3 regions of the Streptomyces liliiviolaceus genome follow, and region 1 is predicted to be linked to each of the others. Evidence: riboswitches for the same ligand, from Rfam matches in the RefSeq annotation. Region 1 holds a riboswitch; each other region holds the start of a gene.
What was found. A riboswitch is a leader RNA that binds a small molecule or an ion and turns the genes downstream of it on or off. The one in region 1 is predicted to bind cobalamin.
Positions count from the first base shown of each region.

Region 1 (9,436 bases):
CGGGATCGATGTAGTCCGGCCCGACCTTGTGCGGGGACACGGCGAGCCCCCGCGAGGCGAACGCGGCCATCAGCCCCGTGGCCACGGTGGTCTTGCCGCTCCCGGAGGCGGGCGCGGCGACGACCAGCCGAGGGACGGACCCGGCCCCTTCCGAGGCAGAACCGAGGGACATCACCACTCGATGCCCCTCTGCCCCTTCTGACCGGCGTCCATCGGATGCTTCACCTTGGACATGTCGGTCACCAGATCGGCGAACCCGACCAGCTTCTCAGGAGCGTTGCGCCCCGTGATGACGACGTGCTGGGTCCCGGTCCGGCCCCGCAGCACCTCCACCACCTCGTCGACGTCGACCCAGCCCCAGTGCATCGGGTAGGCGAACTCGTCGAGCACGTACAGCTTGTACGTCTCGGCGGCGAGGTCCCGCTTGACCTGCTCCCAGCCCTCGCGGGCCTTCGCCTCGTTGTCCAGCTGCGAGTCGCGCTGCACCCACGACCAGCCCTCGCCCATCTTGTGCCAGTCGACGGACCCGCCCTCACCGCTGGCGCCGAGGACGCGCAGCGCGTTCTCCTCGCCGACCTTCCACTTCGCGGACTTGACGAACTGGAACACCCCGATCGGCCACCCCTGGTTCCAGGCACGCAGCGCGAGCCCGAAGGCGGCGGTGGACTTTCCCTTCCCGATGCCCGTGTGCACCATGACGAGCGCCCGGTTCCGTCGCTGACGCGTCGTCAGTCCGTCGTCCGGTACGACACTCGGCTGTCCCTGAGGCATTACGCGGCCCTCCTGCTGTTGCCCTGGCTGTTGCCTCGGCTGCTGCCCTGTACGTCCCTGACCAGCCCGGCGATCGAGTCGGCCCGCAGCTCGTCGAGCGTCACGGCCGTCCCGCCGAGGTCACCCGCGAGCTGCCCCGCGAGTCCGAGCCGCACGAGGCCCGACTCGCAGTCGACGACGACGGACGCGATCCCCTCGGCGGCGAACAGCCGGGCGGCCCGCCCGGCGAGCGCCACCGGTTCCGGCCCGCCGGTCGCCCGCCCGTCCGTCACCAGCACGACCAGCGCGCGCCGGGCCGGATCCCGCAACCGCTCCACCCGCAGCACGTCGTACGCCCGCAGCAGCCCGGCCGCGAGCGGCGTACGCCCGCCGGTGGGCAGCGACTCCAGCCGCGCCGCGGCCGCGTCGACCGACGACGTGGGCGGCAGCGCCACCTCGGCCGCGGAACCGCGGAAGGTCACCAGCCCCACCTTGTCCCGCCGCTGGTAGGCGTCGAGGAGCAGGGACAGGACCGCCCCCTTCACGGCGCTCATCCGCTGCCGGGCCGCCATCGACCCGGACGCGTCCACGACGAACAGCACGAGGTTGCCCTCGCGGCCCTCCCGGGTGGCCTGCCGCAGATCGTCCCGCCGTACGACGAGACCGGGCCCGGACCGGCCGCGTACCCGCTGGTGCGGCGCCGCGGCCTGCACGGTCGCGGCCAGGTGCAGTGCGGTGAGCGCTCCGCGCGGCCGGCGCGCCCCGGTGGTGCGCCCGTGCTCGGTCCGGGCCCGCGAGCGCCGCCCGGCGGCCCCCTCGCCCAGCCCGGGCACGCTCAGCACCTTCGTACGGAACGGCTCGGCGGCCCGTACGGGGGACTGCTGGCCCGCGCCGGGGGACGGCGCCCCGCCGCTCTCGGACTCGTTCGCGGGAGCCTCGCCCTGCGCGGGCACCTCCCCGGAACCGTCGCCGCCATCGGCGCTGTCACCGCCGCCGTCGTCGGGCCCGTCCTGCGGAGGCCGCCCGCCGCCACCCCCACCGGGACCGTCCGGATCCGGGTCCTCATCGCCATCGCCATCGCCGGAGTCGCCGGGATCGGAGTCCCCCAGGCCGTCCTCGTCGCCCGCGAACTCCTCCAGCGTCTCGTCGAGCTTGTCCTCGTCGAGACCGGGCGCGTCGAACGGATTGCGCCGGCGCCGGTGCGGCAGCGCGAGGAGCGCGGCCTGGCGTACGTCCTCGGCGAGGACGTCGGTCCGCCCCGCCCAGGCGGCCAGCGCGGTGGCGGTCCTGGCCATCACGATGTCGGCCCGCATGCCGTCCACCTCGAACGCCGCGCAGGTCGCCGCGATCTGCCGCAGCGCGCCGTCGCCGAGCCGCACCGACGGCAGCAGCTCCCGCGCGGCCACGATCCGCGCCCGTACGTCGGACTCCTCGTCGGCCCAGCGCGTCGCGAACCCCTCCGGGTCGTCGTCGTACGCGAGCCGCCGCCGTACGACCTCCACCCGCTGGTCGGGTTCGCGCGAGGCCGCGACCTCGACGGTCAGCCCGAACCGGTCGAGCAACTGCGGCCGCAGCTCGCCCTCTTCGGGGTTCATGGTCCCCACGAGCAGGAACCGCGCGGCATGCCGTACGGAGACGCCCTCGCGCTCCACGTACGAGGCACCCATCGCCGCCGCGTCGAGGAGCAGGTCGACCAGGTGGTCGTGGAGGAGGTTGACCTCGTCCACGTACAGGAGTCCGCGGTGGGCGTCGGCCAGCAGGCCGGGCTCGAAGGACTTCACGCCCTCCGCGAGAGCCCGTTCGATGTCGAGCGCGCCGACGAGGCGGTCCTCGGAGGCGCCGACGGGCAGTTCGACCATCCGCGCGGGACGCGGCACACCCGGCCCCACCTCGTGGGGGCCGTCCGGGCAGGCCGGGTCGGGGGCGTCGGGCGCGCAGGAGAAACGGCAGCCGGGGACGACGTCGACCTGCGGCATGAGCGCCGAAAGCGCGCGCACGGCGGTGGACTTGGCGGTGCCCTTCTCGCCGCGGACGAGCACACCGCCCACCGCGGGGGAGACGGCGTTCAGCAGCAGTGCCAGGCGCAGGTCGTCCTGGCCGACCACGGCCGTGAACGGAAACGGGGTACTCACTGGTTGTCGTCCTCCCAATAGCCCATACGGACTTCGTGGTCCAGGCGGCCTTCGCACACGCTCATACGGGCGCTCCCGGTGGAATGAAGGGCAGTCCGGCCGGTGCGCCGGACTCGATGAGCCGCCACAGCGCGTCCGTGTCCGCGTGTTCCTCGATCAGATCGCCCAGCCGGTCGAGCTGCTCCTCGCGCAGCCCCTCGAACGAGGTGTCGGCGGCCGGTACGAAGCGGCGCCCCGCGGCGGCGGCCACCTCGCGCAGGAAGGCACGCCGGAAACCGTCCGACTCCAGTGAGCCGTGCCAGTGCGTCCCCCAGACCTCGCCGACCCGACAGCCGTCCAGGAAGGCTTCCCCGCCGGTGACCTGGGCGACCCCGTGATGGATCTCGTACCCCTGGACGGGTTCGCCGAGCGCCTCGCCGACGGGCCGGGTCAGGGTCTTCTCGCGCGCGAACCGGACGCGTACGGGGAGGAGTCCGAGGCCGTCGACGGCACCGGCCCTCGACTCGACCTCGTCCTCGATGTGTTCGCCGAGGAGCTGGAAGCCGCCGCAGATGCCCAGCACCGGGCGGCCTTCGGCGGCCCTGCGCACCAGGGCGTCCGCGAGGCCGCGCCGCCGCAGCCACTCCAGGGCCTTGACGGTGCCGCGGGTGCCGGGCACGACGACCAGGTCGGCGTCGACGAGTTCCTCGGCGCGGTCCACGAACCGTACGACGACGCCCGGTTCGGCGGCGAGGGCGTCCAGGTCCGTGAAGTTGGACATCAGGGGGATCGCGCAGACGGCGACCCGCAGGATGTCCTCGCCGACGGGGGAGGAGACCTCGGACTCGCGCACCGCTCCCCGCAGGGACACTCTGAGCCCGTCCTCCTCGTCGATGCCGAGCCCGTGCCGGAAGGGCAGGATGCCGTAGGTGTGCCGCCCGGTGAGCCCGCGCAGCATGTCCACGCCGGGTTCCAGCAGCGAGACGTCCCCGCGGAACTTGTTGACGAGGAACCCGGCGACCAGCTCCTGGTCCTCGCGCGACAGCAGTGCCACCGTCCCGAAGAACGAGGCGAACACCCCGCCGCGGTCGATGTCCCCCACCACGAGCACGGGCAGCCGGGCGCCCCGCGCGATCCCCATGTTCACGATGTCGGTGCGCCGCAGATTGATCTCGGCGGGACTGCCCGCCCCCTCACAGATCACCGCGTCATACGTGCCCCGCAACTCGGCCAGACAGTCCAGCACGGTCCCGAGCAGCGCCTCCTGGCGTCCGCCGTGATAGCCGCGGGCGCTCAACTCGCCCACGGGCTTGCCCATCAGGACCACCTGGCTGCTGCGGTCGCTGCCCGGCTTGAGCAGGACGGGGTTCATGAGCACGGAGGGCTCCACGCGGGCGGCCTGCGCCTGCATGGCCTGCGCCCGTCCGATCTCGGCGCCCTCCCTTGTCACGAACGAGTTCAGCGACATGTTCTGCGCCTTGAACGGCGCGACCTTCACGCCCTGACGCACCAGCCACCGGCAGATCCCGGCGGTCACGACGCTCTTGCCCGCGTCGGAGGTCGTACCGGCGACGAGCAGCCCGCCACCCGGTCCGCCGCCGGGCCTCCCGCCCGTTCCCCCGCTCATGACGTACGCCCTTTCGCCTTCGGCACCCATGACGTGGCGAGCAGCCGTCCGGCGACACTCGCGCCCAGCGCGAGCACGCTCACGCGGCGCGAGAGCCGGACGGCCCGCTCGATGTCCCCGACCCCCACGGCCCGCCCCGGACCGTTGAGCACGGGCCGGTGCTCGACCCGTCCCGCGTACGAGAGCGTGCCGCCGAGCCGTACCCCGAGCGCCCCCGCGAACGAGGCCTCCACGGGCCCGGCGTTGGGACTCGGATGCCTGGCGGCGTCGGCGCGCCAGGCGGTGACGGCCCCGCGTGGATTCCCCCCGGCGACGGCGGCGAGGGCGGCGGTCAGCCGGGCCCCGGGCCACCCCACCACGTCGTCGAGCCGGGCGGAGGCCCAGCCGTACCGCCGGTGACGGGCCGACTTGTGCCCGACCATGGCGTCCAGCGTGTTGACGGCCCGGAACCCGACCAGTCCCGGTACGCCCGCGACCGCGCCCCACACCAGGGCGCCCACGACGGCGTCGGAGGTGTTCTCGGCGACCGACTCGACGACCGCGCGGGCGATCCCGTCGGCGTCCAGCGCCTGCGGGTCGCGCCCGCACAGATGCGGCAGCCGCTCGCGGGCCACCTCGATGTCCCCGGCGGCCAGCGCCCCGCCGACGGCCCGCGCCTCACGGCCGAGCGAGGTCCCGCCCACGACGGCCCAGGTGGCGGCGGCGGTCAGAGCGACGGAGGCGACGGCGGAGGTACGCAGGGAACGCTCGGCGGCCACGGCGAGACAGACGGCGCCGCCCGCGCACACGGCGGTGTGCAGCGCCCCCGATCCCCGGTGGTCGCGCCACAGGGCCCGCTCGACGGCTCCCGCGGCCCGCCCGAACGCGGCGACCGGATGCCCTCGGCGGGGATCGCCGAGCAGCAGGTCGGCGAGGAGGCCGGCGGCGGCGCCGTACGCGAAGACGCGATCGGCTCGCATCGGTTCAGCCCGCCGCTGCATCGGGCGAGAGCCCGGTGCCGGGCCCGGGCACACTGGTCCACAACAGGTGGGCGCGCATGGCGATATGTCCTCACTCAGGGTGTCCACGCCCTGGTTCGACGAGACCGACGGCGAGAGTTCCTGGCTCCCGGGGGGATCGATTCCCCGGTAACAGTGGCGGGACCGCGCCGGATTCGCACCGGCTTCCTCTTCTGCCGACGTACATGGCCTCGGCAGTCCACCACGGTCCGAGAACACCCGTCAACTTGCTGTTGACCTGCGACGGGAGAGTGTGCTGAGACCCACATCCACCGACGGGCCCTCCCCGCGGACCGGTCGCCGCGGACGTGGAATCGCGCGTGGGGAAGGGACTCTCGCCCCCACCCTTGCGATCACTGTCCGTGACATGCGAGACATGAGCCTGAGTCGCGCGGCGCACGGGGAGGGGCCGAGCAGTGGCGCATGTCGACGACGGACTGACCCGGGGTATCGCACGGTTCCGCACCGAGGACGGTGAGGTCACCGGCAGCGGGTTCCTGATCGCGGAGGGAACGCTGTGCACCTGCGCGCACGTCGTGGCCCGCACCCTCGGTACGGAGGAGACAGATCCGCTGCCTCCGGAACCGTCGGTGACGGTCGACTTCCCGCTGCTGTCCCCGGCCGCCTCCCCGCCGCTGCGGGCGAGGGTCGTCCACTGGCGGCCGGTCGGCGAGGACGGCGGCGGTGACATCGCGCTGCTGACCCTGGAAGGAGGACATGGCGGGGACGGCAGGGATGGCAGGGACGGCGGGGACGGCGGGGGGTGCGGGGTGCCCGTCCCCGGAACCGCGCCGGTCCGTTTCGCGGGCGGCGCCGCCGTGTGGGACCACCCGTTCCGCGTCCTGGGCTTCCCGCGGCGCACCGGCGACCACGGGGTCTGGGTGCAGGGGCGGCTCCGGGCGCCGGTCGGCAGGGGCTGGACGTCCATGGAGGCCCGGGAGGCGTTCCACGGGCCCGCCATCGGGCAGGGGTTCAGCGGGGCGCCGGTGTGGGACACCGAGCAGGGCGGTGTGGTCGGCATGACCGTCGCCGCGGACCGGGGCTCCGGCGCGACGACCGCGTACCTCATCCCCGCCGCGCTGCTGCTGGGCCTCGACCCCTCGCTGAGGGCCAGCCCGTTCCGAGGACTCGAACCGTTCCGGGAGCAGGACGCCCCGGTCTTCTTCGCCCGGCACGCCGACAGCGAGCGCATCGCGGCGGCGGTCCGCACCACCCCTTTCGTACCGGTCGTGGGGGCCTCGGGCGTGGGCAAGTCGTCGCTGGTACGCGCCGGTGTGCTGCCTCTGCTGCGCGCCTCGGGCTACACGGTCACCGACTTCGTGGGGCAGCCGGACACGTACCCGGTGACGGCGCTCGCGGCGGCGCTGAACCGGCAGTTCCCCGCCGCGCCCGGGTCCCGTCACGGCCCGGCGTGGGAAGTGCCCGAGGACCGTGCGACGGAGAGAACCGTCCTGGAGAGAGCCGTCCTGGAGGGCGCCCGCATTCTGGAACAGGCGGGCACGGCCGGGCATGTCATCGTCCTCGACCAGTTCGAGGAGACCGTGGGCACGCGCCCCGACGAGGCCCGGGCGCTCCTGGACACCCTGCTGCCGATGACCCGGGCGACCCGGCCGGGCGGCGGCAGCCTCCGCGTGCTGGCCACCCTGCGCTCCGCGTCGATGGAGGAACTCGTCGCCGGAGGACGGGCCCAGGAACTGAGCGGCACGGTCCAGATGGTGGGCCCGCTGACCCCCGGCCAACTGGACGAGATCGTCCGCAGACCGGTCGACGGCATCCCCGGCGTGGAGTTCGAGCCGGGCCTCGCCGAACTCGTCGTCGCCGACGCGGGAAGCGAACCGGGCGCTCTGCCACTCGTCGAGTTCGCCCTGGCCGAACTCTGGGAGCGGCAGGAGCACGGGCGGCTCACGCACGCCGCGTACCGCGAGATCGGCGGAGTGGAAGGGGCCCTCTCCCGCTACGCCGACCACCAGCTGGCGCAGGTCTGCAAAGAGCCCGAAGGGCCCGACGAGGCGACCGCCCGCCGGCTCTTCGAACGCCTCGCCCGACCGGCCAAGGGCAGGGAGTTCACCAGGGTGGCCTGCGGGTTCGAGCAACTGCCCGCCGAACTGCGCGCCGCCGCACAGGCGTTGGCCAGGACCCGGCTACTCGTCATCGGCCGCGACAGCTCGGGCCGGGAGACGGTGGCGCTCGCCCACGAGTCCCTGGTCCGCCAGTGGCCGACCCTGCGCTCCTGGCTCGACGAGTCACGGGCCTTCCTGCTCTGGCACGACAGACTCGGCGCACGGCTGCGGGAGTGGGACGCGGCCGGCCGCCAGAGCGAACTGCTGCTGCGCGGCCGGGAGTTGTCCGCCGCGAGGCCGATGGCCGCGCTGCGCCCAGGTGAACTCTCCTCGGAAGAGGTCGAGTTCATCCGCCTGAGCCGGCTCGACAGGCGCCGATCGGTGCGCCGGGGCCGCACGGGCGTCGCCCTCGTGGCCTGCCTGGCGCTGCTCGCGGCGGGTCTGAGCTACGTGGCCTGGGACCTGAACCGGGACCAGGAACGGGACAGGCGCGACAGCGCCGCGCAGAAACTCGTCGAGCAGGCCGACGCCCTCTCCGACAGCCCGGTCGACGCGGCCCTGCTGGCCCTCGCGGCGGCCCGCACGAGCGACACGGCGCAGACCAGGGCCGCGCTGATGCGCCATGAACTGCCGCTGTCCGCACTGGAGTCCGTGCACCGGCTCTTCCCGGCGGGGGACGTCCGGTCGACCGCCACCTCGGCCGACGGCCACCGCATGGCCGTCCTGCACAACGGGCCGCGGGGCATCCGGGTGTACGTGGTGTCGGGCCTGGGCGGCCATGACATCCGCTCCACCCCGCTGCCCGGAGCGCCGCCCCTGGCGGACGCGGTGACCGTCAGCGACGACGGGACGAAGGTGGCGGCCGGGGGGCCGGACGGGGCGGTGCGGATCTGGGAGGTGGGGGAGGGGGAGCGGGCCGTTGCCGAGGAGCCGCTGGCGTGGACATGGAGCCCGGACAGAACCGCGGCCCGGACGGCGACGCTGGACTTCTCGGCAGATGGACGCCGGCTGCTGCACTTCGTCGGCGGGCCCACGGAAACCTGTGATGGGCTGGACACCTGGATACGTCTGGTCGAAGTCGACACCAAGGAGGTCGGGGGACCGGGACAGGCGCCGCCCGACGGCATGCTGAAGCCGGGGGAGTGCGTGTACGACACGGCCCTGCGGTCGGACCGGGCCGATCGGCTGACGCTGGTCGCCGGCAGGGAGACGGAGGACGGGGCGGAGGCGCTCTACGCCGTGCGGACCGGCGACGTGTCGACCGGCCGTGTCGCGACGGAACAATCGGGTCTGGAGGACGGGACGCTCGTCGGCGGGGGCAGGACGCTGGCCACCCAACGGAAAGCCGACCGGGTGTGGCGGTCGCGACTTACCACACCACGGGAGACCCCGGGCAAGGTTCGGTTGCTCAGGGCTGAGGCCTTCACCACGGACGCCACTGGCCAGTTCCTGACCCAGGAAGGGGTGCACGACTCCATGCGTGCGGGGAAACCCGATGTGCAGCTCAGCGTGATCCACGACCTGGTGACCGGGCGGCGCTACTCGGCTCTGCTGCCTGCTCCTGCGATTGATTCCTCCGCCGTGGTGCGCAGGGGATCGGCGGCGCCTGCCCTTTACTTCGCGCTCGGCCAGGATCTGCTGGAGTTCCGCACGCATGCCACGCGGTATCCCCTCGGGAGCGCGGATTCCACCGACGCCATGGACTACGCACCCGACAACCGGGCGATCGTCGCGCTCCTGACGGCGCCCGTCGACTCCGACGGTACTTCGATGGGTCCCCCTTACATCGCCATCAGCGATGCCGACGGACTGCGCCGCAAGCCGTTGTCCGCGGAGCTCACCGCGGACGACATCACGGTCAGCGCGGACGGAGACAGGCTGGTCGACTGG
Region 1 is NZ_JAGPYQ010000001.1:3,993,831-4,003,266, forward strand. Features, by position in the region: gene J8N05_RS17465 (cobyrinate a,c-diamide synthase) at 1-172, opposite strand, end outside; gene cobO (cob(I)yrinic acid a,c-diamide adenosyltransferase) at 172-771, opposite strand; gene J8N05_RS17475 (putative cobaltochelatase) at 771-2,882, opposite strand; gene J8N05_RS17480 (cobyric acid synthase) at 2,944-4,488, opposite strand; gene J8N05_RS17485 (cobalamin biosynthesis protein) at 4,485-5,447, opposite strand; cobalamin riboswitch at 5,564-5,705, opposite strand; gene J8N05_RS17490 (serine protease) at 5,903-9,436, shown strand, end outside.

Region 2 (9,436 bases), on a different contig from region 1:
GAGCGTACGGATACCGCGGGCCGAGGACTCCAGGGCGGAGTCGACCTTGTCGGTGGTGGCGTGGGAGTGCGGGGTGAGGAGGTGGGTCAGCCGGTGCCGCAGCCGGTGCCGCAGCCGGTGCCCGTGCTTACGCCGAGGCCCGTGTTCATGCCCGTGTTCGTGCCCGTGCTCGGTGCTCACCTGATCCCCTTTCCGGGATGTCCATGAACGAGGTGGACCCGACCAGGTGGACCTGACCGCCCCACCGAGCCATTATGTGCGTATGAGCGCACGCATGCACCTGTCACCTGCGCACGATGAGCATCCGCGCACGCCCGGCGAGGAACAGTTCGCCCTCGCCGCCGAACTCTTCGCCCTCCTGGGCGATCGCACCCGTCTCGTCCTGCTGCACGCCCTGGCCGAGGACGAGGCGGACGTCACGACCCTCACGGAGCGGTGCGGGGCCGCCCGCCCGGCGGTCAGCCAGCACCTGGCGAGGCTGCGGCTCGCGGGTCTCGTCAACACACGCAAGGAGGGCCGCCGGGTGATCTATTCGCTGCGGGACGGGCATCTGCGGCGGGTCGTCGACGAGGCGCTGAACCTGGCCGACCACCGGCTGCGCGACAGGCCGGCGCACGATTGAGCGGCCCTGGGCGCCCGTCTGTTTCGGGCCCGGGCGCCGGGTACTCGGGGCGTGGGACCCCACCCACCTCCGGGCGAAGGAGGCGCGGGCGGGGGATGCTGAGGAAGACGGCACCACGGCCCGGCCTGCGCTCTCGACGCTGCCGGGTGCCGCCCACCCCCCTCGGCACGACTCAGGAACGGTACTGCCATGAACAGCGACGCAAGAGTCCGCAACGACGTCGTCTCCAGCCACTCGGTCGCGGGAGCCCCGTGCTGGGTCAGCCTGACGGCGCGCGACCAGCAGGCCGCCGAGGACTTCTACCGGGCGGTGCTGGGGTGGCAGTTCCGGACGACCGCGCTGATGGACCGGTTCCGGATCGCCTACGCGGACGGGGTGCCGGTCGCGGGCATCGCGGCGGTGGCCACGATGTGGCAGATGGCCGTCGCCTGGACCCCGTACTTCGCCGTGGACAGCGCCGACGAGGCGGTGGCCCGGGGCCAGGAGCGCGGCGGCACGGCGGCGGTCGGGCCCATCGGCTTCCCGCCGGGCCGGGCGGCCCTGCTGGCCGACCGCGACGGAGCCGTCTTCGGCATCTGGGAGGGCCAGCTCGTCGCAGGCTGGGAGACCTGGCGCCGTGCCGCCCCCGCCTTCTTGCGACTGCACACGCGCAACGCCTTCGACGCCGCGATGTTCTACGGCGAGGTGCTGGAGTGGGCGACCTCGCGTCCCGGCTGCTGCGAGGTGCACTACGACGGGGACGAGGTCGTCCTGCGCAGCGACGGCGACGTGGTGGCCCGTATCCACTCCGGCGCGGTGGAGGCCGCCCCCGATCCCACGATCCGCCCCCACTGGCAGGTCCATTTCTCCGTCGCGGACGTCGAGACCTGCGTCCGTGCCGCGCTGGAGCACGGCGGTACGGTCCGGGACGGCGCGACCACCACGGAGGCGGTGCTGCGGGATCCCGACGGGGCGCAGTTCACGGTGACGTCCAAGCCCCAGGTCTGAAGGCGGGGCCGGGGCCGGATCCGGGGCCGGGTGGCCGCGGTCATGGGCCGCGGTCGTGGGCCGCGCCACCAGAATGATTTCCTCCGGCTGGATAGGGCCTCTTCATGACCGGAAGTGGCCGACAGGGAATTCCGTTGGCTGCAATTGCACGAAACCCCTTGCTGTCGCCCTGATGTGGCACGTACATATGTCCCCGCAACAGTCGTATTCCGGGGGGATGTTGGCATATGCAAGGCACAGTCGACGGATTCAGCTATGGAACGGTCACACCGCTCGCCGCCTATGTCATGGCCTGCCTGGGAGCCGCCCTGGGGCTGCGCTGCATCACCCGGTCCCTGCGTAACGACCAGTCCTGGAGACCGGGTTGGCTCGCCCTCGGGGCGGCGTCGATCGGCTGCGGCATCTGGACGATGCATTTCATCGCCATGATCGGATTCCAGGTCGAGGAAAGCCGTATCCGCTACGACGTCGGCCTGACGATTCTCAGCCTCGCGGTGGCGATCGCCGTGGTCGGTCTCGGCGTCTTCGCCGTCGGCTATCGCGGCGCGAACACGACGAACCTGCTCATCGCGGGCACCTTCACCGGCCTCGGCGTCGCGGCCATGCACTACATAGGCATGGCCGCCATCCGTCTGAACGGCGACCTGCGGTACGAGGTCCGTACCGTCGCGCTCTCCGTGCTGATCGCCCTCGTCGCCGCGACCGCCGCGCTCTGGGCGGCGGTCGCGATCCGCGGCTTCCTGACCAGCCTGGCGGCGAGCCTTGTCATGGGCGTCGCCGTGACCGGGATGCACTACACGGGGATGGCGGCCGTCAGCGTCCACCTGCACGGCGCGGCCGGCGCACCGGACTCGGGCGACTCGGCCCACTCGTTGCTGCTGCCGATGCTCATCGGCCCGGTCCTCTTCCTGGCGCTCGCGGGAGTCGTCGTCATGTTCGACCCGATGCTCGTCCTCGGGGACGGCGACTGGAACCGGACCGCGTCCCGCCGCCGGGCGCCCGACCCGCGTACGCAACCGCCCGCCTGGACGGGCTCGGCGTTCGAGGCTCCGCCGAGGACGGACCGGAGCGCGTACCGACCCGGGGGGCCCGGGCGCCGCGAGCGGTGAGCGGGGTGGGTGCGTCGGTGGTGCGGGTTCACTTCCGCCGGGTCAGCCCAGGCGGGGGATCTCGATCGCCGGGCAGCGGTCCATGACCATGTCGAGGCCGGCCTCACGGGTGCGCTCGTACGCGGCCTCGTCGATCACACCGAGCTGGAACCAGACGGCCTTGGCGCCGATGGCGACGGCCTCGTCGGCGACGGGGCCCGCGAGGTCGCTGTTGACGAACACGTCGACCACGTCGACGTCGAAGGGGATGTCCTCCAGGGAGGCGTATCCCTTCTCCCCATGGACCGTCTCCGCCTTCGGGTGGACGGGGATCACGCGCTTGCCGTAGCGCTTCAGCACGTCCGCGACGCCGTACGCGGCGCGTCGTTCGTTCGACGACAGGCCTACGACTGCCCAGGTGTCGCCGGTCTCGGTGAGGATCTTGCGGATCGTTGCCGGGTCGCCGTACACGGGTCGCCTCCTGGGGTGGGGGTGTGTCTGTCCGCGGTCTGTTTACGGTCTGTCTGCGGCGGACAACGTTCGGCGCGGGTCGGGGATTCCCCTCACGGGGGTGGGGCTGCGGGGTTCTGGGTGGGTGCGGCCAGGTGAGGGCCGTTCGCGCAGTTCCCCGCGCCCCTGAAAGCAGGCTGTTCGCCGGGCCCCGGGAGAGACGGCAGCCCCCGCGAGGCTGAGACTAAAGGGCGGTGGTCAGCAGTAGCTCCACGTTGCGGTCCTGGGGAGTGCCCGCCCAGGCCGTGTGGGGGTCGGGCCGTGTGGTCTCCGTCATGTTCGGGGCGTTGTAGGCCAGTTCTCGGTAGAGGGACGCCAGGCCCACCGCCGACAGGTCCGTGAAGTCGGGGGACGTGCGGTGCGGGGCCGCGGATTCGATAAGCGTGGTGAACAGCGACAGCGTGCCGTCCCCGTTGTCGGTCAGTTCGATCAGCCGGGCGTGGTGCGGATAGTCCAGGTGGGACGCCGTGTTGACCTCCCAGAAGGAGCGGGCCGGGGTCGGATGCGGGTGGGGTGTCACGCGGTTGACGTGGCTGTGGCCGTTGATCCACGCCACCACGTTCGGGAACCTGCCGAGCAGCGCCAGTACCTCCGCGCCGTCGTGCCGCCGCTCTTCCGAACGGGCCGCGTCGGGACGGCGGGTCATGCTCGGGCTGTGGTGGTGGCTGAAGACCAGCACATGGGCGTCGTCGGCCCCGGGGTTGCGTACGAGGCGGCCGTCGGCGTCGTACGACCGGGAGCTGTGCGCGGCGAGGGTCCGCTCCAGCCAGCGGAGCTGGTCGGTGTCCAGTGATCCCTCGTAGTGCCCGCTGCGGTACGTCGTGTCGATGCTGACGCCGATGACGTTCTCGGCGATCCGGAAGGAGTAGTACATCCGGTCGCCGTCCAGGCTGTTCTGCGTGTAGCCGTGACCGACCGGCCCCGCCCCCGTCCGCCCGGGTTCGAGGTGCGCGGCCAGATACTCGTGCGGGTTGCACAGCCGGCGCCGCTCGTCGGCCGTCACGGTCCGCGCCGAGCGGGCGTGCCGTCGCAGGATCGCTTCGAGCACCTCGCTCTTCGGGTCGTCGCCGGTCCGCAGCGCCTTCGCGTAGGCGGCCCTGTCCGTGTCGGGGACTGACAGCAGCTTGCGGGAGCCCGTCGCGAAGTCGCCGAGCGCGGGCGACAGGCAGCCGCCGGGCAGATCGTCGTGGTTGCCCACCGTCGAGTACCAGGGGATGCGGAGCCCCGGGCTGGTCACCGGCCTTCGCGCGGCCGTGAGGAAGCCGGGGACGGCGGGCAGTCCGCGCCGCTTGTCCAGGTCGCGCAGGGCCGGTTCCTCCGGATGCCAGTAGAGGGGGAGCCCCGAGTCCTGGACGCCTTCGTACGCCGTCGGGTCGCCGGAGTCGGGGGTGATCCGGCCTCCGCTCATCAGCGTGAGGAACCAGTCGAGTTCGAGCACGGAGTTGTTGTCGACGTTGTCACCGGTGGTCATCACGAACGCGGGCGGCAGACCGGTGTGCGGGCCCTCGCCGAGCGCGTTCACCTGCTCCACGAGCGCGACCGCCCCCGCCACGGTCAGCGCCTCCTGGGCACGCCACGCGGCGGCTCCGCCCGAGCGCAGGAACTCCGTGCGCAGCGGGTTCTGCACATCGGTCAGATGCAGGTCGGTGAACTGGACGAAGCACGCGAGCGGGGTCCGCCGGTCCGGACGGCCGGTGGCGGCGGGCGCGAGTTCCTCCCGTACGACCAGGGGCAGGCCGGGGCCCGGGACCAGTCGGCGGTAGGTGCCGGAGCGCGGGCTTCCGCTCAGCCGGGCGGTCGTCTCCAGCGTGGTGGCCGCGTAAGGCGCCGGCCGCCGGGTGGCGCGGGCCGCCCGCGGGACGACCTGCTCGGCGGCGACGGGTGCGGTGGGGGAGCCGGGGCGCCGCGGCGGGACGAGGGTCGCCGCTCCCGCTGCCGCCGTCGCCCCCGCCGCCAGCGCGAGGGTGCCGGAGACGAGCAGCAAGCGACGGCGGTCGACGGCGGCCGCGGCTTCCCCGGCGGACAGGTGCCCCTCGGCCGTGTCCCCTCCGGCGGTTCCGGTCGTGGGTTGGTCCTGCGGCATGGGTCGGTCCTCCGGTGCCTGCGGGCGACGCGCTGAACGGAACCACTCATTCAGTCCGCGGGGGCAGGGGCGTGGCGCCGCCGTGAACACCGCCGGAACAGGAGAAACGTACGAAACGGGCGACGGAGACCGACATCCCCGCCGCGTCCCCGTAGAGCCCTCACCGAGCCCCCGCCGCCCCCCACCGCACTGCCGCACGGCCGTGAAAGCCGCCGTGATAGCTTGCGAAAGCCAGTCGAACCCATGTACGTGGGTCAGGGAATCCGGTGGAAATCCGGAGCTGACGCGCAGCGGTGAGGGTGACGGGCGGGGCATCGGCCACTGGACCGGATCGACGGTCCGGGAAGGCGCCTCGTCCGGGTGAACCCGAGTCCGAAGACCTGCTGGCGGCCTCCGCGGTCCCGAGACGGCGGGGGAGCACCGTACGACCGGGCTCCGCGTTCGAGCCCTCGACGTCTGAGGAACTTCCGTGCCCATCGCACGCCCCACCCGCCCTGCCGCCCTGCTCGTCTCCGGGGTCATTCTGCTGACCGGCTGCGGCGGCGCCGACTCGTCCGGCTCGACCGGCTCGGCCGGCAAGGACTCCGCGGCAGCCGTCACCCTGGAGAACTGCGGTCACACCGTCCGCGTGGAGTCCCCGCCGCGCAAGGCCGTCTCCCTCAACCAGGGCACCACCGAGATCATGCTCTCGCTGGGCCTCGCCGACCGGATGGCCGGCAGCGCCACCTGGACCGACCCGGTGATGAAGGGCCTGGAGAAGGCCGACGCGCAGGTGAAGCGGATCGCCGACAACAACCCGTCCTTCGAACGGGTCCTGGACGCCGACCCCGACTTCGTCGCCGCCTCGTTCGTGTCCACGCTCGGCAAGGGAGGCGTCGCCACCCGCGAGCAGTTCGAGAAGCTCGGCGTACCCGCGTACGTCTCGCCCTCCGACTGCGCGGGCAAGGACAACACCGGGGACGGCGACGGCGCCCGCAAGAAGCCCCTCGGCATCGACGCGATCTATGGCGAGATACGTGACCTGGCCGCGGTGTTCGGCGTGCAGGGGCGGGGCGACAAGCTGGTCGCCGAGCTCCAGCAGCGTATGAAGAAGGCCACCGCGGGCATCGACGCCTCGGACGTCTCCCTCCTGTACTGGTTCGCCAACTCCGAGTCGCCCTACATGGCGGGCTGCTGCGGCGCCCCCGGCATCATCACCCGGGCGTTCGACGCGAAGAACGTCTTCGACGACACCCACGAGGAATGGCCCCAGATCAACTGGGAGACGGTCGCCGACCGCGACCCCGACGTCCTCGTCATCGGCGATCTGACCCGCAAGTCGCAGACCGCCGAGTCCGCGCAGAAGAAGATCGAGTTCCTGGAGTCCGACCCGGTCACCAAGAACATGACCGCCGTGAAGAAGAAGCGGTACGTCCTGCTCAGCGGGCAGGCCATGAACCCGACCATCCGCACCGTCGAGGGCGTCGAACAAGTGGCCGCCGCCCTGCGGGAGTTCGGGCTCAAGGGGTGACCCGCCGTATCGCACGGCCGGGCGTGGGACTGCTCTGCGCGGCCGGCACCGCACTGCTCGTCGCCTCCGTCGCCGTCGCGATCACCATCGGTCCCGCGGACATCCGCGTCGCCGACGTCTGGTCCGTGGTCGCCTCCCATCTGGGGTGGGGGAGTACGGAACTGAGCCCCATCCGCGACGGGATCGTCTGGCAGCTGCGCCTGCCGCGCACCCTGCTGGCCGCCGTCTGCGGGGCCGGACTCGCCGTGTGCGGCGCGGTCATGCAGTCCTTGCTGCGCAACCCGCTCGCCGACCCCTTCGTCCTCGGGGTGTCCTCCGGTGCCTCGACCGGCGCGGTCGTCGTGGTCGTCCTCGGCGCGGGCGGCGGCCTGGTGTCGGTCTCGGCGGGCGCGTTCCTCGGCGCGCTGCTGTCGTTCGGGCTCGTGCTGCTGCTCAGCCACACCCTCGGCGGGACGACGGACCGGGTGGTGCTCAGCGGTGTCGCCGCGATGCAGCTCTTCTCCGCGCTCACCTCCTTCGTGGTGATGACCGCCGCCGACGCCGAGACCACCCGAGGGGTGCTGTTCTGGCTGCTCGGCTCACTGGGCGGGGTCGGCTGGACGGACGTCTGGGTCTGCCTCGCCGTCCTGGTGGTCGCACTGGCGGTCTGTCTGGCGTACGCGCGCACGCTGGACGCGTTCGCCTTCGGCCAGGACGCCGCCGCGACCCTCGGGGTGTCCGTGGCCCGCACCCGGCTGGTGCTGCTGTGCGTGACCGCGCTGCTGACGGCCGCGCTCGTCAGCTCGGCGGGCGCGATCGGCTTCGTCGGTCTCGTCCTGCCGCACGCCGCCCGCGCGTTGGTGGGTTCCGGCCACGCCCGGCTGCTGCCGGTCGCCGCCCTCGCCGGGGCGGTGTTCCTGGTGTGGGTGGACACCCTGGCCCGTACCGTGCTCGACCCCCAGGAGGTGCCCGTGGGCGTGGTCACCTCACTCATCGGCGTACCGGTGTTCGTGCTGGTGCTGTACCGGACGCGGAGGACACGATGACGACCGAGCACGTCGAGACGACCGAGCATGTCAAGACCGCCGAGACCGCCGAGACCGCCGAGGGTGCTGGCCTCCGGGCCGACCGTGTCACCCGTACCGCCGACGGGCGCGTCATCCTGGACGGCGTCAGCATCAGCCCCGCCCCCGGCACCACCGTCGGCCTCCTCGGCCCCAACGGTTCCGGCAAGTCCACGCTCCTGCGCCTGCTCTCCGGCGTCCTCGCCCCCGCCTCGGGCGTGGTCACCCTCGACGGCCGTCCACTCGGCGAACTGGGCCGCCGCGACATCGCCCGCCGTATCGCCGTGGTCGAGCAACAGGTCGACACGCAGGTCGAGTTGAGCGTCCTGGACGTCGTACGCCTCGGCCGCACCCCGCACCGCCGCGCCTGGACACCCCCGTCACCGGCCGACGAGAAGGCCGTACGCGACGCCCTCGACCGCACCGGCCTCGCCGACCGCGCGCACCAGTCCTGGCACACCCTCTCCGGCGGTGAACGCCAACGCGTGCAGATCGCCCGCGCCCTCGCCCAGGAACCCCGCGAACTCCTCCTGGACGAACCGACCAACCACCTCGACATCCAGCACCAGCTCGACCTGCTGAACCTCGTCACCTCGCTGCCGGTCACCAGCGTCGTCGCCCTGCACGACCTCAACCTCGCGGCGATGTACTGCGACCGGCTCGTCGTCCTGCGCGAGGGACGCGTGGTGGCCGCCGGGACACCGGGCGACGTGCTCACCGAGGACCTCATCGCCGAGGTGTACGGCGTACGGACCGCCGTCACCCGCGACGGCGCCGACGGCGTCGGCGGTCGGCCGCACGTGCGTTTCCTGGGCACCGTGAGCCGTCCCGCACCCCAGGAACTCGCGAACGCGTGTCCGGAATGATGGCGGCATCCCTGCGCGCGGCCCTTCGCACGCCTACGCTCAGCCCGTGCTGCGTATCACCGACGCCCGAACAGGCGACCCCGTCACCGCCACCCCGGCCCGCCGGGGCCTGACCCGCGTCGAGGCGCGCGTGGAGCGCCCCGACGCCACCGGCCTGCGCGTGCTCCTGACCGCCGACGTCCTCGTACGGGCCCTGGAGATCGGCGGGACGCCCGTGTGGACCGTGCTGACCGGTACGGAGGGACGCGCGGACCTCCGCGCCCGGGCCCGGACGCTCGGCATCCGGCCGTTCGAGGACGAACGGGACAGCGGCCCCGGCCCCGGTCTCGGCCTCGGCGAGGCTCAGGTGCTGAGCGTGCGCGCCCGGACCGACGGGCCGCCCGGCAGTGCGAGCACTGCCGACGAGGCGGCGGGCGTGCTGCGCGTCGAGGTCGCCCCGGCCGACATCGGGAGCTCGGTGGCACAGGACGACGAGAGCGCGTCCGCCCTGCGCCTCGCCCTGCTCGCCCGACCCCGGGCCGAGGAGCTGCGGCTCGACGCCGCCGATCTCGCGGACGCCGAGGACCAGTTGAAGCACTGGCGGGGCGCTGTCGCCACCTGGGCCACCCGGCCCTCGGGTCCCATCCCCGACCCCGTGCGGGAACAGCTGCGCGCCGCCTGGGAGGACGACCTCGACGTGCCCGCCGTCCTGGGCGTGCTGCGGAAGGTGGAGACGTCGGGGACCGTT
Region 2 is NZ_JAGPYQ010000002.1:711,354-720,789, reverse strand. Features, by position in the region: gene J8N05_RS38520 (cation diffusion facilitator family transporter) at 1-180, opposite strand, end outside; gene J8N05_RS38515 (ArsR/SmtB family transcription factor) at 263-622, shown strand; gene J8N05_RS38510 (VOC family protein) at 812-1,609, shown strand; gene J8N05_RS38505 (MHYT domain-containing protein) at 1,837-2,718, shown strand; gene J8N05_RS38500 (CoA-binding protein) at 2,761-3,168, opposite strand; gene J8N05_RS38495 (TIGR03767 family metallophosphoesterase) at 3,392-5,290, opposite strand; cobalamin riboswitch at 5,506-5,692, shown strand; gene J8N05_RS38490 (ABC transporter substrate-binding protein) at 5,760-6,800, shown strand; gene J8N05_RS38485 (FecCD family ABC transporter permease) at 6,797-7,825, shown strand; gene J8N05_RS38480 (ABC transporter ATP-binding protein) at 7,822-8,709, shown strand; gene J8N05_RS38475 (hypothetical protein) at 8,756-9,436, shown strand, end outside.
Region 2: linked by a shared signal. The riboswitch ahead of J8N05_RS38490 (ABC transporter substrate-binding protein) and the one ahead of J8N05_RS17485 (cobalamin biosynthesis protein) in region 1 are both predicted to bind cobalamin.

Region 3 (9,436 bases), 1.9 Mb from region 1:
TCGACCGCTTCAACAGCCTGGCCCGGAGCGGCACCGACAGCGACTTCCACCGTGGCGACAGTGTGTACGACCACTACTACACCGACCCCGCGATCCTCCCGAACTCCTGCCTGGCACCGCTGTGGCTGGCCCCCTACCACGCCTTCAGGATCGTCCCGGGCGACCTGGGCACCAAGGGCGGCCTGCGCACGGACGCCCGGGCGCGCGTGCTGCGCCCGGACGGATCCGTCGTCCCCGGCCTGTACGCCGCCGGGAACGCCAGCGCGGCCGTCATGGGGCACAGCTACGCGGGCGCGGGCTCGACGATCGGACCGGCGATGACGTTCGGCTACATCGCCGCCCGGGACATCGCGGCGGCCACCGGAACCTGAAGCCGGGCGAGAAGCCGGTGCTCGCCGGGGTGAAGCCGTCCGGGAGAACTCGGTTGTGGGAGCGCTCCCGCGGGAGCCAGGATGCTCGCCATGCGCCCACAGCCGAGCATCCGCCCCTACCGACCCGCCGACCGTGCCGCCGTCGCCGACATCTGTGTGCGAACCGCCCTGGACGGAGGGGATTCGCGGGAGCGCTACCCCGACGAGGAGCTGATGCCGTCCCTCTTCGCCGCGCCCTACTGCCACCTGGAGCCGGAACTCGCCTTCGTCCTGGACGACGGATCGGGCCGCGCGGTCGGCTACGTCCTCGGCACCGCCGACACGGAACGGTTCGTCGAGCACTTCCGCACGGCCTGGATCCCGCGGGTCGCCGGACGCTATCCCGAACCCACCGCGCAACCCCGGACACCCAGCGAGGAGATGATCGTCCTCCTGCACACCCCCGAGCGGATGATCCTGCCCGACCTGGCCGCGTATCCGGCACATCTGCACATCGACCTCCTGCCGGACTGGCAGCGCCGGGGCTTCGGGCGGGGACTGATGAGGACGTTCCTCGCCGCCCTGCACGACCGCGGCGTCCCGGCGGTCCATCTGGGCATGGTCACCGCCAACACCGCCGCGCGGGCCTTCTACGACCGCCTCGGCTTCCACGAGATCCCCGTACCCGACCCCGGCCCCCTCACCTACCTCGGCAGGCCGACGGCCGCGGGCACTCCGTGAGGGCACACCCGCCCGGGGGAAGGCCTGTCGTACCCGTCCTCTAAGCTCCCGCGCATGAACAACGGGGACTCCGGCAGACGGGTCATCGACGGACGGTTCCGGCTGGAGGCACGGCTCGGCGGCGGTGGGATGGGCACGGTCTGGCGGGCCACGGACCTGGCCCTGCACCGTAACGTGGCCGTCAAGGAGGTCAGGCCCCCGGACATCGACCTCGCCGAGTACGACCCGCAGGGTGCGCGGCTGCTGCGGGAACGGGTGCTGCGCGAGGCCAGGGCACTCGCGAGGATCGACCACCCGAACGTCGTGACGATCCATCACATCGTCGACGGCGGCGAAGGAACGTACCCGTGGATCGTGATGGAACTGGTCGGCGGCGGCTCGCTCGCCGACCGTCTGGAGCGGGGCCCGACGGACCCCGTGGAGACGGCACGGATCGGGCGGGAGGTCCTGGCCGCGCTGCGGGCCGCGCACGACGCCGGCATCCAGCACCGGGACGTCAAGCCCGCCAACGTCCTGCTGCGCCCCGACGGCCGCCCCGTGCTCACGGACTTCGGGATCGCGGCGATCCGCGAGTCGACGGCCCTCACCGCCACCGGCTCGATCATCGGTACGCCCGACTACATGGCACCCGAGCGCATCGCGGGCGACGACGGCGGGCCGGCATCGGACCTGTGGTCGCTGGCGATGATGCTGTACGCCGCCGTCGAGGGCCACCATCCGCTGCGCAGGGGCACGACGATGGCCACCCTCGCGGCCGTCCTGTACGAGAACGTTCCGCCGCCCCGCAAGGCGGGCCCGCTGGCGGACGCGTTGATGCGGGTGCTGGTGCGGGACCCCCAGGCACGCCCGGACGCCGGGACGTTCGACCGCATGCTGACGGCCGTGAGCGCGGGCGCGGGCGTGGGCACGAGCGCGGGCGTGGCCGCGGCTCCCGGCGAGGCTGTGGCCGACGCCGTACCCGCGGCCCGTACGGAACCCACCTCCTACCGGCTCACGCCCCCGCAGGATGCCGTGCCCCGGTCGCCCGGCCCGGCCCCCGTACGACCCGCGCGGCGGGGACGCCGGGCCGCGGTCGCGCTGTCCGCCGTCGGAACGGTGCTGGTGGGTGTGCTGGCCTGGACCCTGCTGCCCGACTCGGAGGGCTCGGGATCGTCGGCCTCGGGCGATTCCACGAACGGAGCGACGGCGGATCCGTCGGCCGACACCTCCTCGACGGGAACGGCCGACAAGAGCCCCACGCCCCGGCGGACGGAACGGAAGACGCCCACGAACCTGCTGACACCGGACGGCATCCGCACCGCGGTCAAGGCCCTGGAGAAGGAGACGGGCCGCGACCGGTACGGCAACCTGACGGTCTACCCCGAATACGTCTCCGCGCAGGTGATGGTCGAGGGCAGCCGGACCGGTTACCAGCAGTACACCTACTACGTGGGCCGGGGCGTCCAGGAGACCCCGATCAAGGCGCAGCTGGCCGGCGGGGCCCAGCCGATGACCCTGGACGGCCTCGCCTGGGACAGGCTCCCCGCGCTGCTCGCCGAGGCGGAGAAGAAGCTGAACGTCGACGACGCGACCACCCGCTACCTCGTGGTCAAGTCACCGAACGACCTGTTCGACCGGGGCGCAGAGATGCTTGTCTACCTCTCCGACGAGTACAACAGGAGCGGCTATCTGCAGGCCGACGCCCGCGGGAAGGTGACCAGGGTGACCCCCGCGGACTGACGGCGGTCAGTTGTCGGCCGGCACCGGGGGAGCGGAACGCCGTGAGGCCATCGCGGCCAGTTCCTCCGCGGTGCGCGGGCCGGTGTCCGGAGAGGTCAACAGGCCCTGCGCGCGCAGCAGTTCGGCCACGGCGATCCCCCAGGGCAGTCGCAGTCCCGCCTGCTCCAGGAGGTCCGTACGGGCCAGGGTCGCGTCCGCGGGGCCGGTGACCGCTCCGGACGGGGTGAGCAGGGCCGCGTCGTCGGCCCAGCGCAGGGCGAGGTCCACGTCGTGCGTCGCCATCACCACGGTCGTGCCGCTCTCACGCAGCCCGTCCAGGGTCGCGATCAGCCGCTCCTGGCCGTCCGGGTCCAGCCCCGCGGTCGGTTCGTCGAGGATCAGGACCCGCGGCCGCATCGCCACGGCGCCCGCGATCGCGGTCCGCTTGCGCTGCCCGTAGGAGAGCAGATGGGTGGGGCGTTCGGCCAGGGCCGAGATGTCCAGCGCGGCGAGCGCCTCGTCCACCCGGGCCCGTACCTCGGTGTCGGGCAGGCCGAGGTTCAGCGGACCGAACGACACGTCCTGGAAGACGGACGCGGCGAACAACTGGTCGTCCGGGTCCTGGACCACCAGCTGGACGGTCGTGCGCAGCAGGGTCAGGCCCTTGCGGTCGTACCGGACCGGCCGGTCCTCCACGGTCAACTGCCCGCTGTGCGGGCGCAGTCCGCCGCTGAGCAGCCGCATCAGGGTGGTCTTGCCACTGCCGTTGCGGCCGAGCAGGGCGAGCGCCCGCCCCGCGCGCACCTCGAAGTCGAGGCCGCTGAGCACGGTCGGGCCGTCCTCGTACGCGTAGGACGCGCCCCGCAGGGCGACCAGCACGGGCTCGCTCATCGCAGCGGCCTTTCCAGTACGAAGGTGAGTGCGGCCACCGCCGCGAGCAGCGCGACACTGGCGAGGGTGAAGCGCGCGGAGATCCGGGCCTCCGGTACCAGGACGCGCAGGGTGCCGTCGTAACCGCGGCCCGCCAGTCCGGCCTGCAGCCGGGTCGCCCGGTCGAAGGCCCGCACGAAGGCGGTGGCGCCGAGCCCGGCCAGCGAACGCCAGGTGGCGGCCCGGGTGGTGTGTCCGAGCCGGGCGGCCTGCGCCTCCCTGATCCGGCGCACCGAGTCGAGCAGCAGGAAGCTCATCCGGTACGTCACCAGGGCCACGTCGACGACCGGTGCGGGCACCCCGGCGTTGACCAGCCGCGGCAGCAGGTCGGACAGGGGAGTGGTGAACGCGAACAGGAGCACGCCGAGGGAGGCGGCCGAGGTACGCAGCAGGAGTTCCCCGGCGCGCACCGGACCGCCCTCGGCCAGCGTCACGAACCCGTCCGGGCCGCCGACCTGGAGCAGCAGCGGCAGCGCACCGGTCACGCAGAAGCCCAGCGGCACCCGGTAGGCGCGCCAGAGCCGTCGGCCGGGTACCGCGGCCGGGCCCAGCAGCACGGTCAGGGCGGTCACCAGGACCAGGGCCGCGCCCGGCCAGGGCGGGAGGGAGATCGCCAGTACGGTCAGGCCGAGACCGAGCACGGCCTTGTCCACGGGATGGCGGCGGCGCCAGCGACTGCTGTGCGCCGCCGCGTCGATCGGCAGCACGAAGGTTCAGGCCCGTTCGGTCGGTCGGTTCTCTCCGGCCGCTGACCCACCGGCACCGACCGGTGCCTCCGCCGCCGGTGCCTGGCCGTCCTCCCGCTGTGCCAGGGCCCGCAGTTCGCCCTGGCGCCTGCCCCGGCGCAGGCCGAAGTAGTAGGCGAGGACGCCCGCGCCGAGGGCGGCCTGGAGGGCGAACAGCGCCGACTCGATCTCGCCGGACGGCGGCTCGTACAGGGGTGAGAACCACGGCTCGTAGTCCGGCTCGATCTCGGTGATAGCGGTCTCCGCCTCCGAGTCGGCGCCGGTGAACGGCTCCTCCTTGTGGTCGCCCATGCCGAAGGCCAGCGGCAGGACGGCGAGCGCGGCCACCACGAACAGCAGCAGGGCGTTGATCTTCGCGTTACGGCTCATCGGGCCACCGTCTCGTTCGTGTCGTTCGTGTCGTTCGTTTTGGGAGTCTCGGGCGTCCCGTTCGTTGCGGACCTGCCGGAAGGGGACCGCCTGCCGGCCAGGAACACACCGAGCCGGGTCAGTTCGCCCTTGCTCGACTGCACCAGCAGCCGCATCACGAGCACCGTGAGCAGGCCCTCGCTCACCGCGAGCGGGACCTGGGTGACGGCGAAGATCGAGCCGAACTTGCCGAGCGCGCCCAGGAACCCACTGCTCGGGTCGGGGAACGCGAGCGCCAGCTGCACGCTGGTGACGCAGTAGGTGGACAGGTCGGCGACGAACGCGGCGAAGAACACCGCGACCATCAGCGGCACGTCGAACCGCCGCAGCAGCCGGTACACCGCGTAGCCGGCCCACGGGCCGACGATCGCCATCGAGAAGACGTTGGCGCCCAGCGTGGTCAGTCCGCCGTGCGCGAGCAGCAGCGCCTGGAAGAGCAGGGTGATGGTGCCCAGGACCGCCATGATCGGCGGCCGGAACAGGATGGCGCCGAGGCCGGTGCCGGTGGGATGCGAACAACTGCCGGTCACCGACGGCAGTTTCAGTGCGGAGAGAACGAAGGTGAAGGCCCCCGACGCGCCGATGAGGAGCGTGCTCTCGGGATGTGCTCTGACCTCACGGGTGAGCGACCGGACTCCGTGGACGACGAACGGCGCCGACGCGACGCCCCAGGCGACCGCGTGCGCCGGAGGAAGGAAACCCTCGGCTATGTGCATGGCTCAGCAGACCCTCTCCAGCACCTCGTGGATGGTTGACGTGCCTTGGCCGGTCTCCTGGCTTACGGGTAACACCACCCGTGCTCCGCCTTCCCGGGTCCGAGGACCCAGTGGCTGCCCGTGAGGGCCGGAGCCGGACTTCCCGATCACAGTGGCGAGGGCCGCACCGGCATCACACCGATTTCCCGAGCACCAAGGCGTCGTGACAGTAGTGCGCGTACAGGGGTGGTGACAAGCGGCCCTCGGGGGGCGTGAGAGTGGTCACGCGGCGCGCGCCGGTTCGTAAGAGATGCTGCGGGGGTGTCGATTCGGCTCACCCCGGTTCGTCGGGGAGGCAAACGGTCTCAGGAACACCGGGAGGAACCATGAAGTACATGCTGCTGGTCTGTGGCGACGACACCGCCGACTCCTCGGGGATGACACCCGTCGAACCATGGGTGGAGGAGCTGAGCGTGCGCCGCGGTGTACGGCTGCACGGCCACCGGCTGCGCTCCCCGGCCGACGCGGTGACCGTGCGCGTGCGCGACGGTGAGGTGCTGCGCACCGACGGGCCGTTCGCGGAGACGAAGGAGCACGTCGCCGGGTACGACATCCTTGAGTGCGCCGGCCTGGAGGAGGCCGTGGAGGCCGCCGCGAAGCATCCGATGGCGACCGTCGGGGCCATGGAGGTGCGCGCGTTCTGGGACGACGAGGACGCCGAGGGGGAGATCCGCCGGCTCGACGCGGAACTGACGGCCGCCGGGCGGCAGCGGGACTTCGACCGGGCGATGGCCTGTTACGCACCGGACGTGGAGGTGTTCCACCCGGTGAGCGGCCTTGAGCAGCGCGGGGTCGAGGCGCTCCGCAAGGCCGAGGAGGTGTGGTTCTCGACGCTGTCCGGGCCGGTGGAGCGCGAGGTGCTCGAATTCCGCGTGCGGGTCGACGAGAGCATCGCCTTCAGCCACGCGCTCGTCCGGATGCGTGCCACACTGGCTGGCGGTCAGGCCCTGGACACCACGGCACGGGTGACCACCGGCTACCGGCTGACGGGCGACCGCTGGCTGATCGTCCATCAGCACACGTCCGTGCCCTTCGACACAGGAGCCCCCGCAGCCGCCGGGGCCTGACGCGACACGGAGGGGGCATCCGGGGCCTCCCGCAGGCCCCCTCCGGCACATCCGTTACGCGGCTGAGCGTGCGCCAAGTCTTGACGTGCTCCTGGCAAGGTGACTCTATGGGAGCGCTCCCACTTTCCCTCGATCCAAGTTTCTTGGCGCTCACTCCCTGGAGTCGCAGTGAGAAGAACAAGAAGCACGACACGGAAGAACCTCGTCAGCGCGTTCCTCGCCGGGCTGGCCGCCCTGCTCGGGCTCGTCGTTCTCGGCGCGCTCGTACCGACCGCCGCACACGCCCAGTTGCCCGGAGACCCGCCCGGCGCGTCCCCGGGCGCCCTCGCGACCGGCCTCCATATCGACGACGGCCGCCTGCTCGAAGGCAACGGCAACGATTTCGTCATGCGCGGCGTCAACCACGCCCACACCTGGTACCCGGGCGAGACGCAGTCACTGGCCGACATAAAGGCGCTCGGAGCCAACTCCGTCCGCGTCGTCCTCTCCGACGGACACCGCTGGAGCAAGAACAGCCCCGAGGACGTGGCCGCCGTCATCGCCCAGTGCAAGGCCAACCGGCTGATCTGCGTACTGGAGGTGCACGACACCACCGGCTACGGCGAGGACGCCGCGGCCGGCACGCTCGACCACGCGGCCGACTACTGGATCGGCCTCAAGAGCGTGCTCACCGGCCAGGAGAACTACGTCATCGTCAACATCGGCAACGAGCCCTGGGGCAACACCAACCCCGCGGGCTGGACCGATCCCACGATCGCCGCCGTGAAGAAGCTGCGCGCCGCCGGGTTCGAGCACACCATCATGGTGGACGCGCCCAACTGGGGCCAGGACTGGCAAGGAGTCATGCGGGCCAACGCCCAGGCCGTCTACGACGCCGACACCACCGGCAACCTCATCTTCTCGATCCACATGTACAGCGTCTTCGACACCGCGGCGGAGATCACCGACTACCTGAACGCGTTCGTCACCGCCGGACTCCCCATCCTCATCGGAGAGTTCGGCGGTCCGGCCGACCAGTACGGCGACCCGGACGAGGACACCATGATGGCCACGGCGCAGCAGTTGCGCCTCGGCTACCTCGCCTGGTCCTGGAGCGGCAACACCGATCCGATCCTGGACCTCACGATCGGCTTCGACCCCGCACAGCTCAGCTCCTGGGGCCAGCGCATCTTCAACGGCGCCAACGGCATCGCCCAGACCTCCAAGGAGGCCACGATCTACGGCGGCGGCACCCCGGGTGACACCCAGGCACCGACCGCGCCGGGCACCCCGGGTGCCTCCGCCGTGGCGGCCACCTCGGTGACCCTCACCTGGACCGCCGCCACCGACAACGTGGGCGTCACCGCCTACGACATCGTGCGGGTCAGCGGAAGCAGCGAGACCACGGTCGCCGCGGCCACCACCAACACCGCCACGGTGACCGGGCTCACCGCCAACACGGCGTACACCTTCGCCGTCTACGCGCGGGACGCGGCGGGGAACCGCTCGCCCCGCTCGGCCACGGTGACCGTCACCACCGCCGACGGCGGCAGCACACCCGGCACGAGCTGCTCCGTCGGCTACCGCGTCAGCAACGAGTGGCCGGGCGGCTTCCAGGGCGAGATCACCATCCGCAACACGGGCACCGCCGCGATCAGCGGCTGGAAGCTGGTCTTCGCCTTCGCCAACGGCCAGACGGTCTCCAACATGTGGGGTGGCACCCCGACCCAGAGCGGCGCGACGGTGAGTGTCGCCAACGCCTCGTACACCGCCACCATCCCCGCGAGCGGCTCGGTCACCGTCGGCTTCACCGCCAACAAGGGCACCACCAACACCGCCCCGAGCGCGTTCACCCTCAACGGCAGCACCTGCGCCACCGTCTGACCAGCAGTCACGGCCCGACGGTCGTCGACCGGCAGCCACTGGCCGGCGGGGTCACCGCGCCCCGTCGGCCGGGCGGGTGCCGAGCCGTGGTCAGGCAGTGGTGGCCGGGGCGGCGGCCTTCTCCGTGGCGGTGTCGGCCGGAGCGGCCTTGGACGTCGTGTAGAAGACGGACGACCCCTGCTTGCTGCGCTGGACCTGGCCCTTGGCGACGAGCCCCTCCACCGTGGTGCGTACGACCTTGGGCTTGATCTCGCGCTCGGGGTGGGCCTCCGCCAGCGCCGTGGCGACCTCGGCGGACGAGCGCGGCTCGGACTGCCGGCCGAGATGTTCACGGATCAGCTCGACGAGCGTGGGCTTCGCGGCACCCGGCTCGGCCGCGGCGGACTTGGCTCCGGTCTTCGAAGCGGTGGCCTTCGAGGCGGTGGACTTCGCAGCCGCGGACTTCGCAGCCGCGGGCTTCGCGGCGGCGGGCTTCGGGGCAGGTGCCTTCGACACGGCCGACTTCGGGGCCGGCTTGGTGGTGGCCTTCGTGGCCGCCGGCTTGGCGGCCGGCTTGGCGGCCGGCTTCGCGGTGGTGGCCTTCTTGCGTCCGCTCGCCGTGGCCGTGGCCTGGCGCGGCACCGAAGGCGCGGGCACGGAGGCGCCCTTGGCGTTCGCGGCGGACTGGTCGCCACCCAACGCCCGCTGCAGCTCGGCGAGCAGGGTCTGGTCGTGCTGCAGGGCACTCAACTGCTCTTGGAGCGCCTCCACTTCGGCGCCGATACGTTCCTGCTCCTTGGTGTTGCGTTCGAGATCCGCAGACACCTGGGAGGCGTACTGGGTCTTGAGCTCCGTGGCGGCCGATTCGACTTCGGACATGGCAGTTACCTTTCCTCGTC
Region 3 is NZ_JAGPYQ010000001.1:5,864,213-5,873,648, reverse strand. Features, by position in the region: gene kstD (3-oxosteroid 1-dehydrogenase) at 1-371, shown strand, start outside; gene J8N05_RS25600 (GNAT family N-acetyltransferase) at 462-1,091, shown strand; gene J8N05_RS25595 (serine/threonine-protein kinase) at 1,146-2,810, shown strand; gene J8N05_RS25590 (energy-coupling factor ABC transporter ATP-binding protein) at 2,817-3,680, opposite strand; gene cbiQ (cobalt ECF transporter T component CbiQ) at 3,677-4,426, opposite strand; gene J8N05_RS25580 (energy-coupling factor ABC transporter substrate-binding protein) at 4,433-4,834, opposite strand; gene J8N05_RS25575 (energy-coupling factor ABC transporter permease) at 4,831-5,589, opposite strand; cobalamin riboswitch at 5,620-5,801, opposite strand; gene J8N05_RS25570 (nuclear transport factor 2 family protein) at 5,955-6,695, shown strand; gene J8N05_RS25565 (cellulase family glycosylhydrolase) at 6,864-8,558, shown strand; gene J8N05_RS25560 (hypothetical protein) at 8,649-9,416, opposite strand.
Region 3: linked by a shared signal. The riboswitch ahead of J8N05_RS25575 (energy-coupling factor ABC transporter permease) and the one ahead of J8N05_RS17485 (cobalamin biosynthesis protein) in region 1 are both predicted to bind cobalamin.